DNA from 3 places in the Latilactobacillus fuchuensis genome. Region 3 is predicted to be linked to each of the others. Evidence: predicted binding sites of a transcription regulator. Region 3 holds the regulator's gene; each other region holds the start of a gene.
The links. Region 3 encodes HrcA, which represses chaperone genes, less so after heat shock. Its sites were predicted from a motif close to TTAGCACTCNNNNNNNNNGAGTGCTAA; they were not measured.
Positions count from the first base shown of each region.

Region 1: groES (co-chaperone GroES) is a predicted target of HrcA. The motif match lies at 2,970-2,996, and genes of this name have one in related genera.
Region 2: clpP (ATP-dependent Clp endopeptidase proteolytic subunit ClpP) is a predicted target of HrcA. The motif match lies at 5,703-5,729, and genes of this name have one in related genera.

Region 1 is NZ_LT984417.1:586,117-593,206, forward strand. Features, by position in the region: gene LFUMFP_RS02715 (ABC-F family ATP-binding cassette domain-containing protein) at 1-1,309, opposite strand, end outside; gene LFUMFP_RS02720 (redox-sensing transcriptional repressor Rex) at 1,506-2,156, shown strand; gene LFUMFP_RS02725 (CPBP family intramembrane glutamic endopeptidase) at 2,222-2,854, opposite strand; gene groES (co-chaperone GroES) at 3,025-3,309, shown strand; gene groL (chaperonin GroEL) at 3,356-4,984, shown strand; gene LFUMFP_RS02740 (C40 family peptidase) at 5,666-6,691, shown strand; gene LFUMFP_RS02745 (potassium transporter KimA) at 6,904-7,090, shown strand, end outside.
Region 2 is NZ_LT984417.1:775,902-782,991, forward strand. Features, by position in the region: gene LFUMFP_RS03610 (HdeD family acid-resistance protein) at 1-188, shown strand, start outside; gene LFUMFP_RS03615 (GNAT family N-acetyltransferase) at 289-846, shown strand; gene rapZ (RNase adapter RapZ) at 979-1,863, shown strand; gene LFUMFP_RS03625 (gluconeogenesis morphogenetic factor MgfK) at 1,860-2,894, shown strand; gene whiA (DNA-binding protein WhiA) at 2,897-3,841, shown strand; gene LFUMFP_RS03635 (MarR family winged helix-turn-helix transcriptional regulator) at 3,937-4,389, shown strand; gene LFUMFP_RS03640 (DsbA family protein) at 4,458-4,979, opposite strand; gene clpP (ATP-dependent Clp endopeptidase proteolytic subunit ClpP) at 5,089-5,673, opposite strand; gene LFUMFP_RS03650 (peptide deformylase) at 6,760-7,090, opposite strand, start outside.
Region 3 is NZ_LT984417.1:256,271-263,360, reverse strand. Features, by position in the region: gene dnaK (molecular chaperone DnaK) at 1-1,131, opposite strand, end outside; gene grpE (nucleotide exchange factor GrpE) at 1,167-1,745, opposite strand; gene hrcA (heat-inducible transcriptional repressor HrcA) at 1,760-2,818, opposite strand; gene hemW (radical SAM family heme chaperone HemW) at 3,153-4,292, opposite strand; gene ribF (riboflavin biosynthesis protein RibF) at 4,297-5,244, opposite strand; gene truB (tRNA pseudouridine(55) synthase TruB) at 5,263-6,180, opposite strand; gene rbfA (30S ribosome-binding factor RbfA) at 6,267-6,623, opposite strand; gene infB (translation initiation factor IF-2) at 6,646-7,090, opposite strand, start outside.

The DNA of each region.
Region 1 (7,090 bases), 330 kb from region 3:
ATAGGAAGCTTCCGAGTAACGTTCGAATTTCTTTTTCGGGCGTAGTCCGGTGATCGTCCCACAATTCTTCTAAGACAGTTTTGTTAGCGTGTAGGTTTCGCTGTTCTTGATCGTAATAACCGACCGACACGTTACTGCCTAATTTTTCTTGACCTTTGATAAACGGAATTTTGTGGAGCACACTTTTGAGGAGGGTCGATTTACCAATCCCGTTGGGGCCAATAATCGCTAGTCGTTCTTGGCGGTTAACTTCGAAATTAATCGGTTCAACCATAATTTTGTCGGGTTCGTAGCCAACCGCTGCCTCAGTGACTTTTAAAACTTCATTACCACTCGGTTGTTCCGTTTCAAAATGGAAATGGATTTTAGCGGCATCATTTTGCGGTCGATCCAGTTTATCCATTTTTTCGAGTTGTTTACGCCGACTCTGAGCTTGTTTGGTCGAGCTAGCGCGGACAATATTTTTGTCGACGAACGTTTGTAATTTTTCAATTTCGGCTTGTTGTTTTTCGAAGGCCTTCCATTCTAACGTTAGGTTATCGGCCTTTAAGGTTAAGAAATGACTGTAATTGCCGGTGTAATGCGTTAATGTATGGCGGCTCATATCGTAAACTTCTTTGGTAATTTTATCGAGGAAGTAACGGTCATGTGAAACCGTTAGTAAGGCGCCGGGGTAAGTTTGTAGATAATTTTCTAACCAAGTTAAGGTTTCGATATCCAAATGGTTGGTGGGTTCGTCCAAGATTAAGACGTCTTTTTTTGCTAACAATAACTTAGCAAGTGCGAGACGGGAGCGTTCGCCACCAGAAAGCGTACTGATTGGTTTTTCAAACGTTTCTTCTGGAAATTGGAAACCGTGGAGCACACCACGAATTTCGGCTTCGTAACCATAACCGTTAGCTTCTGTGAAATCGTGTTGAATTTGATCGTAACGTTTCAACAAATCAGCGTAGTCAGCATTTGTATGGTCAGTACTCGAATCAGCAATGGCCGCTTCCAACGTGTGCATTTGTTGTTCCATTTGACGTAACGGTTCAAAGATGGTTAACATTTCAGCGTAAATTGTCCGTTCTGAACTGAGACCACTGTCTTGGGCGAGGTAGCCGACTTGCACATTTTTACCCAGAATAATTTGACCGTCATCGGGCGTGGTGATACCGGCAATCATTTTAAGGAGTGTTGATTTACCAGCACCGTTCGGGCCGACTAAAGCGACTCGGGCGTGGTCTTGGACTTCTAATTGAGCATTTTTGAATAAATAATCGCCACCGAAATGGCGAGCAACTTGTTGAACTTGTAGTAATATCACGATAAAAATTCCTTTCGTATGGTGGTTTAAAGGGCTTCATTTTAAGAAATTAGTGGGGCAACTTTACTTATCATAACAGATTTAAAGGTTTGACTGGTGAAATTGTAAATTAATTGCTTTTCACAAGAAAATTCAGTATGATTTCAATAGCGTACAACGCTAAATTTCACAAGCAAAAATAAACGGAGGTTCCAAAATGGCTGAAAATAAAATTCCAAGAGCCACAGCGAAACGTTTACCTTTATATTATCGCTATTTGAATTTTTTGAATAATGCAGGCACGGCAAAAATTTCATCTACCGAACTATCTGAAGCAGTTAAAGTGGATAGTGCAACGATTCGTCGCGATTTTTCATATTTCGGGGCGCTAGGTAAACGTGGTTATGGTTATGATGTAGAATCATTGTTAAATTTCTTTAAAAAGACTTTGAATCAAGACCGTTTAACAAACGTTGCTTTGATTGGGGTTGGTAATTTAGGGCACGCTTTACTAAATTATAATTTCCGTCAAACCAATAATATTCGGATCAGCGCCGCTTTTGACGTTAAAGAAGAATTAATCGGCACGATTCAAACGGGCGTACCAGTTTACCCAATGGCTGAAATGGTTGAAGAATTAAAAAACCAACAAATTGAAATCGTGATTCTAACGGTGCCAATCGATGTCGCTCAAAAAGTAACGGACGATTTAGTTGAAGCTGGGATCAAAGGGATTATGAACTTTACCCCAATTCGAATTTCAGTGCCAACGGGTATTCGGATTCAAAACGTCGATTTAGCCAAAGAATTGCAAACGTTAATTTATTTCTTAGATAATTATAACGACGAAACCAAAACAGAACAATAAGCGACTTTAAAATAGCGTTTAAACAAGTTATCCAGCATTAGGTAGCTTGCTTAGACGCTATTTTTTTAACGCAATAGATACGTTAACGTTACGAGCAGATTCATACCAGCGTGACTGATAATCGTCGTGTATAGCGAGCCGGTCTTACGGTAGAGCCAGCACAGAAACAAACCAATGGCCGCGTAAATAATCAGATGACCGTCTTGGTGCAGTAAACTAAATAGCAAGCTAGAAATTAAAGCGGCCCAAAGCGGGTTAATCGTACCGGACAAACCGCCGAAGATGGCCCCGCGAAAAACAATTTCTTCCATCACAGGTGCGGCAATCGTGACGGCTAAAATGAGCCAAGGTTGTTGGCGCATAGCAGTCATTAACGTAATCGTGTTTAACGAGTTAGCCGAATTCTTGAAAATCAGATGGTCCACAATCCCGGCCAAGACTTGAACGAGTAAGGTTAATAAAATGCCGCTGATGCCCCACATGATAATCGTTTTAAGGGGGGCGGGATGATATTCCAATGAATTAGCCGTCCGGCGTCGATTGAAGACTAATAAGCCAAGCGCCCCTAGTAAATCAAAGATAGTCGTCAACAAGAAAATTTGCGGTGTTAGCTTGAAAAGTTGCGCACAAGCACTCGGTAAGACGAGCACGATTAAATAAGTTAAAATAATTCTAAAATTTTGTTTGTATAAAGTCATTGAGTATCTCCTCAAAGGTTGATGTGACAATAGTTTAGCGTATTAGCACTCGAAATGCAAAGTGCCAGCAAAATACTTGCAATGTTCTGAGAAAATGCTATGATAAAAAATGTAATTAGCACTTGTGTTAATCGAGTGCTAAAAAAGAAAAATTGATGGAGGGATTTTAAGTGTTAAAACCATTAGAAGATCGCGTGATTATCGCAGTTAAAGACGAAGAAGAACAAACCGTTGGTGGCATTGTGTTAGCTAGCAATGCGAAGCAAAAACCACAAACTGGTAAAGTTGTTGCAGTAGGTGAAGGAACGCTCACTAATGACGGCCAACGAATTCCATTATCCGTTAAAGTGGACGATGAAGTCCTTTATGACAAATATGCCGGTTCAGAAGTGGACTATGCCGGCGCTTCATATTTAGTCTTGCACGCTAAAGATATCATGGCAATTGTTGAATAAATCAAATATAAATCGATACAAAAATATTTAATGAGGTGAAAGAATTATGGCAAAAGAACTTAAATTTTCAGAAGATGCTCGCTCAAAAATGTTAGCGGGTGTTGATCAATTAGCAAATACCGTTAAAACAACTTTAGGACCTAAAGGCCGCAACGTCGTTTTGGAAAAAGCGTACGGTTCACCTGAAATTACCAATGATGGTGTCACAATCGCTAAAGCCATCGAATTGGAAGATCATTTCGAAAACATGGGCGCTAAGTTAGTTGCAGAAGTTGCTTCTAAAACTAACGATATCGCTGGTGACGGCACAACCACGGCCACTGTTTTAGCCCAAGCGATTATTCGCGAAGGCATGAAGAACGTGACTGCCGGTGCTAATCCTGTTGGCATTCGTCGTGGGATTGAACTAGCCACTAAAACAGCGGTTAAAAAATTACACGAAATTTCACATCCAGTTGAAAGTAAAGAGGCTATTGCGCAAGTCGCTGCCGTCTCATCTGATAATAAAGAAACGGGACAGTTAATTGCCGATGCGATGGAAAAAGTCGGTAACGACGGTGTGATTACGGTTGAAGAATCAAAAGGGATTGATACGGAATTAAGCGTCGTTGAAGGGATGCAATTCGATCGTGGTTATTTATCACAATACATGGTGACTGATAACGACAAGATGGAAGCCGATCTCGACAACCCATACATCTTAATTACGGATAAGAAGATTTCTAACATTCAAGATGTTTTACCATTATTACAATCAATCGTTCAAGAAGGCAAAGCGCTATTAATCATCGCTGACGATGTTGATGGTGAAGCTTTACCAACCCTTGTTTTAAACAAGATTCGTGGGACGTTCAACGTTGTTGCGGTTAAAGCGCCTGGTTTTGGCGATCGTCGTAAGGAACAACTTGAAGATATCGCAACTTTAACGGGTGCGACTGTTATTACCAGTGATTTAGGCCTCGAATTAAAAGAAACAACCATCGATCAATTAGGGACAGCTGGTAAAGTGACAATTACAAAAGATAATACAACTATCGTTGAAGGTGCTGGTAGTAAAGCAGCCATCGCTGAACGAGTTGAAAACATCAAGAAACAAGTGGCTGAAACCACTTCTGATTTTGATCGTGAAAAATTACAAGAACGTTTAGCTAAATTAGCTGGCGGCGTCGCAGTCATCAAAGTTGGGGCTGCTACTGAAACCGAATTGAAAGAACGTAAATACCGGATTGAAGACGCCTTAAACGCAACGCGCGCAGCCGTTGAAGAAGGTTACGTTGCCGGTGGTGGGACTGCTTTAATCGACGTGATGAGCAGTGTCGCAGCCTTAGAAGAAGAAGGCGACGTTCAAACCGGGATTAATATCGTATTACGTTCACTTGAAGAACCTGTTCGTCAAATTGCAACCAATGCGGGCCTTGAAGGTTCAGTGATTGTTGAAAAAGTGAAATCTCAAGACACTGAAATCGGCTATAACGCCGCCAACGGTAACTGGGAAAATATGATTGACGCTGGGATTTTAGACCCAACTAAGGTCACACGTTCAGCGTTACAAAATGCAGCCAGCGTTGCCGCATTGATGTTAACAACTGAAGCAGTCGTCGCTGACAAACCAGAAGACCACCCGGCAGCACCAGCCGGTGGCATGGACCCATCAGCAATGGGCGGAATGATGTAGAGTGCTGACTCAGCCGTTTAGCTTCTGAGTATAGCCTAAAATAAAAGCTTATGGCCTGAACATTGGTCATAAGCTTTTATTTGTAGCTAGACGGAAGAAGTTGGCTGAGGAGGCACGTTTTGGAGAGAGTGCTAGGGCTCACGGGTAGCTTCCGAGCATTAGCCTAGTTCCGTGAATAAAGTCCGATTTGTGGACTTTGTTTGCGAAACGTAGCTAAGCACAAGAAGCTGTGAGCACTTGCACGTTTTAATCAGAGTGCTTTTAGTTGCGGTTAGCAACTGAGCATTAATAAAAATAGCGTATTATGACGATTTTAAGTCATGATACGCTATTTTAGATTAAGCGGAAGTTGTTGCAACCAAAAGCACGTTTTGGAGAGAGTGCTGACTCGAATGGGTTAGGCTTTGAGGATTAATCTGAAAACAGGCATTGTGGGTGTTTTTAACCCATGATGCCTGTTTTCTAGTTAACCGGAAAAGGCTATTCGAGAAGCACGTTTTAGAATCAGAGTGCTAGAACTCACGGGTAGCTTCCGAGTATAACTTAGTCACCACCTTATTTTTATAATCAAACGAAAAATATGAATCATTTTAACGTATATCATAAGTGAGGGACAATAAGTCGTACACCCTGTTAATTATTTGGATATTGAGTATAATGAGCGTGGGGAGTGATACTAGAATGATTAAAAAAATAATGAGTGTCATCACAATGGTGTTAATGGCTGGGGTCGTCTTAATCAGTCATTCGGAAACAGTCAATGCAACACCAGTTGAGACACAAGCCGCAATCAAAACGGCGCAGACCGATTTATCTAAACTCAATAATAATATTAGTAATTTAACCGTGACAGCTGAGCAATTGAAAAACCAAATGACAGCCAAACAAACGCAAATAACAGCAACGCAAGGGACGTTAGATCAAACGAATGCCGCTTATACGGCCCAAGTTAAGTTAATCGAAGGCAACTTACAACAACTGCAAGCTAAGGATAGTAGTTTTAATTTGGCGATGCTTGATAGTTTATTAGACAGTCGCAACCTTGGGGATTTATTCCAAAAAGGCGCGATTATGGACCGGTTAATGGATGCTAAAGTCTCAAATGCGACGGAAACAGAAGACCTCGCCAAGCAGGTCACAAAACAGAAACAAACCTTAGAAAGTCAGCAAACCAAACTGAATGAGTTAGCTAAAACCAATACCGAAACGCTAACATCGCTCAATCAGCAGAAAACAACGGCTAATACGCAACTCAAGCAATTACAAGCAAAGTATAAGACAGAGTTAGCGGCTCAAGCAGCAGCGGCGGAGGCGGCCAATAAGGTCGGTTTAAAAGCAGCCACCGGTAATCCGGCCATCAGCAATAACGCGATTGTTAAAACGACCCTGAAATATATCGGGGTCCCTTACGTCTGGGGTGGGACATCGCCAAAAGGGTTCGATTGCTCCGGCTTAGTGCAATACGTCTTTGCACTAAATGGCCAACAATTACCACGGACCTCACAAGAACAGAGTAAATTGGGGAAGGACGTTGCTTTGAAGGATTTACAGCCCACCGATTTACTCTTCTGGGGTGGCGTCGGGACCGCCCACCATGTCGCGATTTATATTGGCAATGGTTACTTTATTCAAGCGCCCCAACCAGGAGATCATGTCCGTGTGACCAAGTTGACGGATTATGTACCAGATTTTGCACGCCGACTATAAGATGAGAATCCACTAAGACGTTATGATTGGATTACAAATTTTGGTAGTAATTTTAAAATAATTGTAGTAGAATACCTTGTGTTTGAATAAACGGCTATTATTATTTTTTAGAACACTTTATTTTCAAAAGTCACCGTGTGAAATGGTAACATGCGATTATCACACGAGGGCTTTTTATGTTAAGAAATACGACTTAGAGGAGCTAGCTAGTTATGCAACAGTTAAAACGTTTTTTTATCGGGAAACCGTTAAAAACTTCTGATGAAGGTGATCAAAAATTAGGGCGTTTCAAGGCCTTAGCATTATTATCTTCAGACGCTTTATCATCAGTCGCCTATGGACCTGAACAGATTGTGGTCGTTCTGACAACCTTATCGGCGGCCGCAATTTGGTATTCTA
Region 2 (7,090 bases), 520 kb from region 3:
ATTTAAAACAGTTCAATCTGTTTTTATACGTCGTTTCAATAATCTTAGATATCTTAGGGATTGTCGTCGGCTTATTGCTCTTGATGAATCCAGTTGTGACAGCGGTCACGTTAGCGACTTTAGTTGGTTTCTATTTTGCCATTCTAGGGGTTAACGCTATCGTCATTGCTTTTGCGCGACGGATGTAAATTTAAAATCGGTCTATCCCTAAGTTGCGGGATAGACCGATTTTTTTAAATGATTTTTAATTGAAAACGTACAACTCATTAAAACGGAGGAAAAACAAACATGATCATTGAAACTAAACGGTTAATACTAAGACCATTCACCCCAGATGATGCGTCAGCCATCTATCAATATGCGAAAGATCCTAAGATTGGGCCGATTGCGGGTTGGCCGGTGCACACCAGCGTGGCCAATAGCCGTCAGTTGATTGAACAATATCTAATGAAACCAGAGGTCTATGCTGTTACGTTAAAAGCCAATCCAACCGAAGCTATTGGCAGTGTCGGGTTAGAACTGATTAGCGCCGGCGATGGCCAACCTTTTATGGGCGCCGATGATGCTGAGATTGGTTATTGGATCGGCGTGCCATTCTGGGGTCAGGGGTTAATCCCTGAAGCGATGGCGGCCTTAATTGAACATGGTTTCGAGACTTTGAACCTAGCTAATATTTGGTGTGGTTACTATGACGGTAATCACCAATCAGAACGGGCTCAAGCTAAACTTGGCTTTCAACCAGCCCTGACGATTGATGAAATGTATAATCCAATCTTGGACGATACCAGACAGGAACATTTTACGAAACTAACCAAGAAACAATGGTTAACACAGAAAAATCAATAAAAAAAGTTAGTCAATGGTCTACCTGTTGGCTAACTTTTTTTATTGATTAACATGGCTAAATAAGGTGTGTTCGCTTTCAAAGACACACCAGGAATGTTACAATGAGCAAAGCGATAAATGAGGAGTGGTAAGATGACAGATACATTGAACTTAGTCGTGATTACAGGAATGAGCGGCGCCGGTAAAACCGTTGCCATGCAAAGTTTTGAAGATTTAGGTTATTTCTGTGTGGATAATATGCCACCAACCTTGTTACCCAAGTTTTGGGAACTGGTTAAAGAATCGGGTAAGGTCACTAAAATTGCGCTCGTCATTGATTTACGGTCGCGTGCTTTTTATGATGAAATTATTGAAATGTTAGCTAATCTGGACAATACCCAGTTTGTCACCACTAAAATTCTTTTCTTAGATGCGTCAGACGAAGAATTGGTCTCACGGTATAAAGAAACGCGCCGGTCTCATCCGTTAGCGATGGAAGGTCGGTTAATGGACGGAATTCGCAAAGAACGCGCCCTATTGACTGAAATTCGAAACCGTGCGCAGATGGTGGTCGATACGTCAGCGATGTCACCACGTCAATTACGCGAACAAATTTTTCACGTTTTTAAAACCAGTGACAATCCCTCATTCCATATTGAAGTCATGTCGTTTGGCTTTAAATATGGGTTACCGATTGACGCCGATATTGTGATGGATGTCCGGTTCTTACCCAATCCCTATTACGTGCCTGAATTTAAAGAATTAAACGGCTTAGATGCGCCAGTGCGTGATTATGTGATGGCGCAACCCGCAACCGAGAAGTTTTATCAACAACTGAGCGGGATGTTGAAAGATATCATGCCCGGCTATTTAGAAGAGGGTAAAACCAGTGTGACCATCGCGATTGGTTGTACGGGTGGGCAACACCGCTCTGTCGCGTTAGCACAACGGTTGGCCGATGATTTAGCTGTCGACTACCCAGTTGATGTGACCCATCGGGATATGAAGAAACGAAAGGAAACGGTGAATCGGTCATGACAGCCGCAAATCGCATTATTCGGGTGATTAAAGGTCGTCAGCCTAAAGTGGTTGTCATTGGTGGTGGGACCGGACTCCCCGTTATCTTGAAGAGTTTACGGGAACAAAACGCGGATGCGACTGCGATTGTGACGGTCGCTGATGATGGCGGTTCGTCTGGCGTCATTCGGGATTACATCAACGTCGTGCCACCGGGTGATATTCGGAATGTCTTAGTCGCTTTATCAGATTTACCACAATTAACCTTGGATATCTTTCAATATCGGTTTAAATCACACGATGCCTTTTTCTCGGGCCATGCGATTGGCAATCTGATTATTGCGGCGTTATCCGAAATGGAATCCGGCATATTCGATGCGGTACAACGGTTATCTGAAATGATGGAAGTTGATGGGCACGTTTATCCGGCCGCCAATGTGGCATTATCGTTGAATGCCCGGTTTACAGATGGCACGCAATTAGTGGGCGAATCCGAAATTTCAGCCGCGCGCAAACAGATTGAACACGTCTGGGTGACGAAGACCGCTGATGACGGTGAAGGCCAACCAACGGCGATGCCCGAAGTTATTGAATCGATCATGGCTGCTGATGTGGTTGTTTTAGGTCCGGGGAGTTTGTTTACGAGTATCTTGCCGAATTTGATGATTGAAAACTTAGGACAAGCCGTTACCCAAACAAAGGCAGAAGTGATCTATATTTGTAATATCATGACCCAAAAGGGTGAAACCGAACGTTTTACGGATGCTGATCATGTTCGGATATTAAATGAACATTTGCAACAGAATTTTGTGGATACCGTGTTAGTCAATACCGGCCGCGTGCCAGAAAATTATTTAGATCATCAGAAATATGATGAAATTTTATGGCCGGTTGAACATGATTTTAAAGGATTACGCCAATTGGGTTGTCGGGTCATTTCCGATAATTTTTTGGAATTACGCAACCATGGCGTTTTTCATAATGGTCAAAAAGTCGTTCAAGAAATTATGAACTTGGCTTTTCAGGTGAATACAGCTAAACGAGGTGAATAAGGATGGCTTCCTACGCTAGTGAAGTAAAGAAGGAATTAACTCAGTTAGAAGTACATCCAGAACACGCACGGGCAGAATTAGCGGCTTTGATTCGGATGAATGGTTCGTTAAGTTTAATGAATCATCAATTTGTTTTAAATGTTCAGACTGAAAATCCGGCGATCGCTCGCCGGATTTATAGTTTATTACGGCAGAATTATCAGATTGAATCAGAACTATTAGTGCGCCGTAAGATGAAGTTAAAGAAAAATAATCAATATATCGTACGATTGAAATACGGAACGAATAAAGTGCTCAACGATTTAAACATTGTTGAAGCTGATGGCTTTACGATTCATACTCAGGTTTCGGAGGATGTCATTAACGAGGATCAACGGGTTCGTTCTTATTTAAGAGGGGCATTTCTGGCAGGCGGTTCGGTCAATAATCCTGAAACCAGCCGTTATCATTTGGAAATTTATTCTTTATATGAAGAACATAATCAAGATATTGCACAGATGATGAATCGCTTTGGATTGAACGCCAAAACCACGGAACGTCGGAGTGGTTACATTACTTATCTGAAAGAGGCCGAAAAAATTGCGGATTTCTTACAGGTAGTGGGCGCGACGAATGCAATGTTGAAGTTTGAAGATATCCGGATTGTCCGAGATATGCGGAATTCGGTGAATCGCTTAGTTAATTGTGAAACGGCCAATTTAAATAAAACAATCGATGCAGCGACGAAACAAATCGAAAATATCGAATATTTAAGAGACACTATCGGTTTGGACAATCTACCGGTTAAACTCCGCGAGATTGCGTTATTACGTTTGGAATTCCCAGATATTACGCTCAAAGAACTTGGCGAACGGATGCCAAGTGGGGCGATTTCTAAATCTGGCATTAATCACCGCTTAAGAAAATTAAATCAATTAGCAGAAAATTATCAGCAAGGCGTCATATAAAGGTGTACAATTTAATTGTTGGTCCAGATTGACTTATGCAATTTAATTCTATATGATATGCTTACCAGTGGACACTATTAATTGGAGGAAGAAATATGGTTGAACCAGTTTTATTAGATGAACAATTATGCTTTTCAATTTATCGTGCGCAAAAGGCGTACAATCACTTTTACGGAAAGGTTTTAAAACCGTTTAGTTTAACGTACCCACAATTTATCGCGATGCTAGCGTTATGGGAACATGGCACGATGTCGGTTAAAGAGTTGGGACATCATCTAGAACTTGATAGTGGCACCTTAACACCGCTATTGAAACGTCTAGAAGCTGATGGTTGGGTTAATCGTAACCGAGCAGCTGATGATGAACGCCGCGTTGATGTCTCATTAACGCAAAAAGCTGAAGATCAAAAAGATGAAATCTACGAACGCGTTGGCGGTTGTACCAACTATTTAGATTTTTCAAGCGATAAATATCATGAATTACGGCAAAGTATGAACGAAGTCGAACGTCATTTAAATGCGATTCAGGTTGAAGAAGGCCAGTTCTAATAGGTCGCTATAAAAAGGGTCTAACCAGATCAGTAGTTGACTACTCTGGTTAGACCCTTTTTTGGTGCTTATTGCGAAATTAATTGTTCTAATTCGGTCAGATCAATTGATTCATCAAAAATATGTTGGCCGAGAATAATCGTGGGGACAAATTGAATATTGGCCGTCTGTGCTTCGTGTTCAATCGCAGCTAAGGCCGCTTGATTATTTTGAGGGGTCAATTTTAGATTCTGTTTGAGATACAGATCAAGTTCATTGGGCGCTAAGTCGGGGCGCCAAGTGGGTTGGTGTGCGTATAGAAAACGAATCGCGTTGACGGCGGTTTCCGGTTGGTCAAACGGTAAATAGGTGTGGGCTAAATTACCCAGTTGTAAATCATCTTTATCCTTGTTTAAGGGTTTAATAATCCGCCGGACGCGCCCTTCTTTAACGGCTTGGGTTAAGAGTTGATCCGAACGATAAAACCATTTACGACAATAGGGACAAGCTAAATTTAGAAATTCGACGGTCGTAATCGGCGCTGATTCGGCCCCCAGTACAATGCCGCCGTCGATCGTGACTTTGTCTGCTTTAATGACACTAATATCCATCTTAAAAGCCTCCTTTGATTCTTAACCAAGTATAGCAAAAATGGGGATTGCCTTAAAAAATTATGAACTAAAAAAGCCAATTCCGCGAAGAATTGACTTTTTATAGTGATTATTTAGGTTGGTTAACCATGATATCGTCAATCAAACCATAATCTTTGGCTTCTTGAGCCGTCATGTAGTTATCACGATCAGTATCTTGTTGTAGTTTTTCAAACGTTTGACCAGAATTGTCGGCTAAAATTTGATTTAAACGTTTCCGAGTTTTCAAAATTTCGCGAGCAGCAATTTCGATTTCAGTTTGTTGGCCTTGAGCGCCACCTAAAGGTTGGTGAATCAAGACGGTTGAGTTAGGTAAGGCAAAACGTTTGCCTTTGGTCCCAGCTGATAATAAGACACTCGCCATTGATGCAGCCATGCCCATTGCGATGGTTTGAACATCAGATTTGATGAAGTTCATCGTATCCATAATCGCTAAACCAGCGGTCACAGAACCACCGGGTGAGTTGATGTAAATTGAAATGTCTTTGTCAGAATCTTGGGCATCCAAGAAAAGTAATTGTGCAATAATGGTGTTCGCCATTTGATCGTTGACTTCACCAGATAGCATAATAATCCGGTCTTTTAATAGACGTGAATAAATATCGTATGAACGTTCGCCACGTGACGTTTGTTCAATAACTGTAGGTACTAACATTGAATTGCCTCCTTATATGAACCAGAGTTTAAGCACTCTGAAATCTATAAATCAAATTTTACAGCAAAGGTCAATTTTGGTCAAATGGAAAGCCTCTTTTCTGAAAATATTTAGTGATTTTGCGTCAAACTTTAAAATATGTTATACTGTTAACAGTTAATCAGCACTTATCACTGTAGAATCAAGTATTATTTGAAGACTTTAATCAAACTGGAGTAACCCTGGAGTTACAAGTAGTGTAAAGAGGCGGCTTACGCTGTTTAAACGAGAAAATATTTAGAACCACAAGAATTAAACATAATCGAATCAAATTAAAATCATGCAACTCTAGTGAAGTTGCCCCGAACATTAAACCAACGTGTTTAATGGTGGTATCAGCAAGCTTGATACCCAGAATATTATGTTACAATTTAATATGCGAAATTAATTAGAAAGCCACCCAGTAATGGGTGGCTTTCGTCAATTAGAGCGTCAAAAAAATGAGTGCTGATCAGCCGGGAACTTCTGAGTATAGCCTAGAATTGTGAAATATGACTGGTTTTAGTCATAATTTGCGATTCGTAGCTAGACGGAGGAAGTTGGCTGAGAAGCACATTAAGGTCGAAGTGCTCACACAAGCGGTTTGACCCTGAGCATAACCTAAGAATTGCCCATACGATTTGAAGTTTAATCGTATGGGCAATTATGTAGTTAGGCGGAAATGTCTGCTTGGGTTAGCACGTTAAGATCGAAGTGCTGACTGAGCTGGTCAGCTTCTGAGTATAGCCTAGATTAGTGAATTATGACCGGAGTTTGGTCATGATTTGCTAATCGTAGCTAGACGGAAGAAGCTAGCTCAGAAGCACGTTAAAAAACTAAGTGTGTTGAGTTGCGGTTAGCAACTGAGCATTAATTATAAATAACCGGTAATCTCGTTCTTAAGATTATCGGTTATTTTAGATTAAGCGGAAGTTGTTGCAACTCAAAAGCACGTTAAAAAACTAAGTGTGTTGCGTTGCGTTCAGCAACTGAGCATTAACAGAAAATCACCAGTTATCTTGATTTTAAGATAATTGGTGATTTTAGGTTAACCAGCTTTGTTTTAATTTAAATCAAAATGCCCTCGCAATGATCGACTTCGTGTTGGATAATTTGGGCGATCCAACCGGTAAAAGCCTGTTCCTGCGTTTTAAACTGACGATCTTGATAGCGAACCGTAATTTGATCGTAGCGGGTGGTTGCGCGTTGACCCGTTAAAGAGAGACAACCTTCTTCAGTTTCGTAGGGGGCGCTTTTTTTGATAATCGTTGGATTGACTAATGGCAGCGCAATCGGGCCCATTTGGCAAACGATAATGCGTTTGTTGACACCAATCATATTGGCCGCCATCCCGACACAGCGTTCAGTATTAGCGGCTAATGTATCGAGTAGGTCAGTG
Region 3 (7,090 bases):
ACCGCCCATTGTTTCAATCCCTAATGATAAAGGTGTTACGTCAAGTAATACGACATCCTTCACATCACCTGAGATAACCCCGCCTTGAACAGCAGCACCGATTGCAACGGCTTCGTCAGGGTTGATTGAATGATCTGGTTCTTTGCCAGTCCAGTTCTTAACGGCTTCTTGAACAGCAGGAATCCGAGTTGAACCACCATTTAAGATGACTTTGTCGATATCGTTATCTGTTAAACCAGCATCTTTCAAAGCGTTTTGAACAGGAATCCGAGTACGATCAACTAAGTCAGAAGTTAATTTATCAAATTCAGCACGTGATAACGTCATTTCCAAATGCATTGGGCCGTTATCGCCAGCTGAGATAAATGGCAAGCTGATTTGAGTGCTTGTGACACCAGATAAATCTTTTTTAGCTTTTTCAGCAGCATCCTTTAGACGTTGCATAGCCATCTTGTCTTTTGATAAATCAATGCCGTTTTCAGCTTTGAAATTTTTAACTAACCAAGCAATAACGGCGTCATCGAAATCATCCCCGCCTAAATGTGTATCACCATTTGTTGATAATACTTGGAAGACACCGTCGCCTAATTCAAGGACGGAAACATCAAAAGTACCACCACCAAGGTCATAAACTAAAACTTTTTCTTCTTGTTCAGTCTTGTCTAAACCGTAAGCTAAAGCTGAAGCTGTTGGTTCGTTGATAATCCGTTTAACTTCAAGACCGGCAATCTTACCAGCATCTTTAGTCGCTTGACGTTGTGAATCATTGAAGTAAGCAGGCACTGTAATAACGGCTTCAGTGACTTCTTCGCCAAGATAATCTTCAGAGAATTTCTTGATGTATTGGAGAATCATTGCTGAAACTTCTTGTGGTGTATAAGTCTTATCGCCAACTGTGACTTTGTAACCAGCTTCGCCGATATGACGTTTGATTGATGCGATTGTGTCTGGGTTAGTGATTGCTTGGCGTTTAGCCACTTCACCAACTTGGATTTCACCATTCTTGAATGAAACGACAGATGGTGTTGTCCGTGCGCCTTCTGGATTTGTAATAATCTTTGGTTGGCCGCCTTCTAATACGGCAACTGCTGAGTTTGTTGTGCCTAAATCAATACCAATTACTTTACTCATTATTAATTCCCTCTTTTTTTAAATTTTTTAATTAATTATTGTGCGACAACGACCATTGCTGGGCGTAAAACACGGTCTTTCAAATAATAACCTTTTTGGAAAACTTGAACGACTGTGTCTGCTTTTTGATCTCCTTCAACAGCTACCGTTTGGACGGCTTGATGAATGGTCGGATCAAAGGTTTTGCCCGCGGCCTCAATTTCTTGAACGCCGTGGTCTTTTAGCGCGTTAAGCATGTGATCATAAGTCATTTGAACGCCTTTTTTAAGTTGTTCACCATTATCATCAGTTGCTTCAGTTGCTAAGGCCCGTTCTAAATTATCTAAAACAGGTAAAACATCTTTAGCTAACGCTTGACCATCATATTTCAACAAGCTGGCTTGTTCTTTTTGATGGCGGGCGTGCATATTTTTAATTTCAGCTTGTGAGCGTAAATAGCTATCTTCTAAATCGTCATACTTCTTTTGTAAGTCAACTAAAGGTTGATCTTCCACAACTTCTTCAGTGGCTTCTGTCTTATCAGTTTCAACTACTTGCTCCGGTGTTTCAGTGGTTGGTTCCGCTGGTTCAACCGGTGTCTTAGTTTCGTCTACTGATTGGTCTTGCTCTGTCAAACAAACACACTCCTTTAAGTTTGATTATCGTCAAAATCGGCGTAATAATCAATTAGTTTTCTCGCTAATTCTTCACGGAAGACGTCTAATAAACCGATCATCCGTGAATAAGGCATGCTAGTGGGGCCTAATAAAGCAATCAGACCTTGACCATGTTCGCCAACATCGTAATTGACAGTCATCAGACTGTAATTCTTCAAGAGCTCATTGGTCATCTCATCGCCTAATCGGACTTGAACCTGATTGTTGGCACTGCCGGGTGACAAATCCAACAACTTCGCTAAATCGTCTGATTGATTAATGATATTATAGATTGACTTCAGTTGATCAACATCCGCAAACTGCGAGAAGTTCAACAAATTCATCTGTCCACCAACGTATAACCGTTCCTGAGAGGCTTGTTTCAAAACATCATCGAAGATATTCAAGAAACCACCTGGGGAAGCCATGTACTGCGTTAACAGTGCGGGGACTTCCGTCTTCAACTTCTGACTGACCACCGTTAACGGTAGACCGACCAGATGTTCGTTGATAATCCGAATCGCCTTTTCAAGCTCGTCTCCCGAAATATGTTGCGAAATCGAGAAGACTTGATTATCAACCGTCCCGGCACTCGTGACAATAATCGCCATCACCTGGTGATTACTGAGCGGTACCAATCGAAAACCGGTTAAACGAATCTCAGCGACTTCCGGGCCTAACGTAATCGCCGTGTAGCTGGTTAGGTTGGATAAAATATTCGCTGATTGGGACACAATTTCATCAATCTTATGATAACGATGACCAAACGATTGTTGCACCGTCGCGACATCAATTGGATTGAGCGTTGCCGGTTGAATCAGGTGATCTAGATAATAACGATACCCCTTCATCGAAGGCACTCGACCGGAAGAAGAATGGGTTTTTTCAATCAACCCGACACTCTCCAAATCAGCCATGTCATTCCGAATCGTTGCCGAACTGACGTGCATTGGTAATTCTGCCATTAACTTTTTAGAACCCACCGGCTGACCACTCTCGGTAAAAAGACGAATAATTTCTTTAAGAATCATTAATTGTCTTTCGGTCAGCATGTTATCACCTCTTTTTAGCACTTGATTATTACGAGTGCTAATTACAAGTATTAATATAGCAAGAACGTCAAATAAAGTCAAGAATCGGACCGTTTTTTTTACCATTTTCAGCAAAATCGGTCTCGAGACTGATATGCGACCAGTCTCCAGTCAGAGCGATGCCAAACAAAGAGGCTGTTCAACCAAAATGATTTGGTTGAACAGCCTTTCTTACATGTAGCTTCGGTTAATGTTCAAAATCTGAGCAGTTCGAACCAGCACTTATTTTCCTTAACGTGCTTCCCGAACTAGCCTTTTCCGGTTAACTACAAAGCCAACCCGTGAGTGGCGGCACTTAGTATTCGTCTAACAGAAATTCTTGGAAGACTTCGTTGCCTAAGAACTTGCCGGATTCCGTTAGGCGTAACCAGTCGCCTTCTTGTTTTAAATAACCTTTCGCAATCTGCGTGGCGACGGTATCACCGTAAACGGCTTGGAGTGGCATTTTGAATTTTTCTTGAAACCGTTGGATCGACACGCCTTGCATCGTTCGCAATCCTAAGAATAATTCCTCTTCCATCTGTTCGGTTAACGGTAAAACGTGACGTTCAATCACGGGCACTTTATTGTCGTGTAATGGTTCCAGATACTGTTGAATTGGGCCGAAGTTATGGTAGCGATCTTTACCTAGATAACCAAAAGCACCCGCCCCAAAACCGAAATACTTTTCATTGCGCCAATACGTTAAATTATGGGCTGATTGATAACCGGGTTTGGCAAAATTACTGATTTCATATTGTTCTAAACCCGCCTTTTGGAAACTATCAATCGCCGCTTGATACATATGCGCTTCAACGTCTTGCGATGGTAAACGTAACTTACCTTGGCGCATTAAATTATAGAATATCGTTTTGCGTTCCAGAATTAACGAATAGGTTGAATAGTGCGGCAAATCAAGCGCCAACGCTTTGGTTAGACTATCCATAAAATCTTCTTCACTTTGATCAGGCAATCTAAAAATCAGATCAATACTGATATTCTCAAAACCGACTTGCCGTGCATTATCAATTGCGCGATAAACATCCGCACTGCGATGAATCCGCCCAATCTTTTTCAGTATTTGATCATTAAACGATTGGACCCCAATACTTAAACGATTAACGCCGTTGTCCTTAAGAACCTGCAACTTCGCGGTGTCTTGTAAATCGTTGGGATTGGCTTCAAAGGTGAATTCGCCACCTTTAAATGGTAAATATTGATGAATACCATCTAATAGCCGTTGCAGTTGCGCTGGTGAGAGCGTCGTTGGTGTCCCACCACCCACGTAAATCGTTTCAATGGGTTCATCAGGATGTTCCGCCATGACTAGTTGGAATTCACGGATTAACATGTCGACATAATCATCGACCGGTTGGCCCTCAATAAAAACCTTGTTGAAATCACAATAATAACAAATATGTTCACAAAATGGGATATGGATATAAGCACCCGCCATTTAATTACCCCTCTAATTCTTTAAAATACGCTCGTGTATCAGCTTTATCTTGATGGAGCTGTTCAATTAATTGTGCGGCCGATTCAAACTTCACTTCGCCACGCAAATAGTGGTGCCATTCGACTTTAACCGTTTCATCATAGATGTCGCCGTTAAAATCGAGCAAGTTAATTTCAACCGTGACCGGGTTATCATCATGGAACGTCACGTTGCGGCCAATCGAAGCCATCCCCAGATACCATTGATCACGGACAAACATTCGCACCGCATAAATTCCAATCCCAGGTAACCGTTCGGGCTGGGTTGCGGCAATATTGGCCGTTGGAAAGCCGAGTTCACGCCCACGCGCTTCACCATGCACAACCTCGCCAGTTGTTCGGTAAATATACCCTAATAATTGGTTAGCGGCATCAATCTGACCGCGATCGAGTTCTTCACGAATTAAGGTGGAGCCAATTTTAGTGCCTTGATAATCATGTTCAGCGACCGTTACAATTTCGAAACGGTCTTGTGCGAATGACGCGAGCGTCTGCATATTCGCAACTGCTCTTTGCCCATACGTATAATCAAAACCAGCAACCACCGTATCAGCGTGTAAGGCAACCAAGTATTGATCGACAAACGCTTGGGGTGCAAGCTTCGCGAAAGCTGGATTAAAATGCACGACGTACAAAATATCAACGCCTAAGTCCGCCATCAATTCTTGCTTGCGTTCAGTCGTCGATAAATAACGAAAACTCGCTTCGTTCACGTGACGGTAGACAATCGCGGGATGAATATTAAACGTCATGACCGCTAAAGGCATCTTTTTTTTGCGTGCCACTTTTTGCGCCGTTTCAATCACGGCTTGGTGCGCACGATGAACCCCATCAAAAAAACCTAACGCTAAAACCACTGGTGTTGGCTTAATTTGAGTGGGTGCATAGGGATGAACTAATTCAATGACTTGCATGTTTTTCACCTGATTTTTTTAATGAGTACCTTGATTTTGTAAATACATTTTAAATGGTCGATAAACGTGGGCTTGCCCAGCGTCCAATTGATAGATGGCTTTAATGTGCCCTTGATAAGTCAATGCTAATTGGTCAACGGTCTGATTTTCAAACGTTAAGAAAACGCCGTTGAGCACTTTGGCCCATTGATCGTCATCTAGCACGACTTGTTCAACATTAGCAAAAACGTGGTCCAACGGAATTAACACGTCGGCTAATTGATTGGCTTCCATTTTCTCCGTTAGTTGCGCGAGCGTCACACAATCTCCGATTTGAATCCCACCACTCTTTAAACGCGTCAAGTCGGACATAACTGCTGGTAATCCTAACTTCCGGCCGAAATCAACCGCGAGCGTCCGAATATAAGTCCCTTTCGAACAACCCACGACGAAGCGAAACTTCTGATGACCAGTCGCTTCATCAAACGTGATTTCACCGTCTAAATCAAATTGAGAAATTGTGATTGATCGTTGGGGCCGTTCAACTGTTTCACCGGCGCGCGCATAATCGTAGAGTCGACGGCCATTGACTTTCACCGCCGAAAACATCGGTGGAATTTGAATCGAATCGCCTAAGAAACTAGCGAGCGTCGTTTCAATCGTTTCTTTTGATAATGGTTCAGTCATTTTGACTTCTTCGACAATCTCACCGTCTAAATCTTCGGTCGTCGTCGAAAGACCAATCGTGATTTCACCGGTATAAATCTTGCCGGAATGAACCAATTGATCGACCACTTTAGTGGCTTGTCCGATACAAATCGGTAAAACACCGTCCACGTTGGGATCCAGTGTGCCAGAATGGCCCACTTTCTTAGTGTGTAAAATGCGTCGAACTTTAAAGACACAATCACTGCTGGTCATGCCACGTTCTTTATATAATGGTAAAATGCCGTCCATAATAGTCTCCTTTAGTGAATTAACTGTTTCATTATAGCATATAAAAAGGGCGGCCCCTATTATCGGACCGCCCTTTTTAGCACAGATTAACGTTGTGCTTCGTCTTGATGCAATTTACGCAATAATTCATCGATATGTTCACCATAACGCACTGAATTATCTTGTTCAAAGGTGATTTCAGGAATCTTGTACAACTTAATCCGTTGCCCTAATTCCATCCGAATCAATCCTTTGGCTTTATCCAAACCAGATTGTGCTTTTTCAGCATCACTGGCTAAGTTAGATAAAATACTGTAATAAATTTTAACATGTTGTAAATCACCGGTTAGATTAATATCTGTAATCGTAACCCCTTCAACACGTGGATCCCGTACTCTTTTTAAGAGAATATCGTTCACTTCACGTTGAATTTCTTGTTCAACACGTCCGACACGATGTTTCATAGCTGATCCTCCCGTAAATTAATTATTTAACAGGAACTTCTTCCATCACGTAAGCTTCAATTTGATCATCAACTTTAATATCGTTGTAATCTTCAATTGTTACACCACATTCAAAACCAGTTCCGACTTCTTTAACATCATCTTTAAAGCGTTTCAAGCTTGATAACTTGCCTTCGTGAATCACGATGCTATCACGAATTAAACGAACGCCACTATCACGTTGGATTGTACCAGAATCAACGATACAACCGGCAATCGTCCCAATCTTAGAAACGGTATAAGTTTCACGGACCGTTAATTGACCGATGACTTTTTCTTCAAAGACTGGTTCTAACATGCCCTTCATAGCAGCTTCGATTTCTTCGATTGCCTTGTAGATGATTCGGTGTAAACGAATATCAACTTGTTCAGAATCGGCTTGAATCTTAGCTTGTGGTGTTGGACGAACGTTAAAGCCGATAATAATC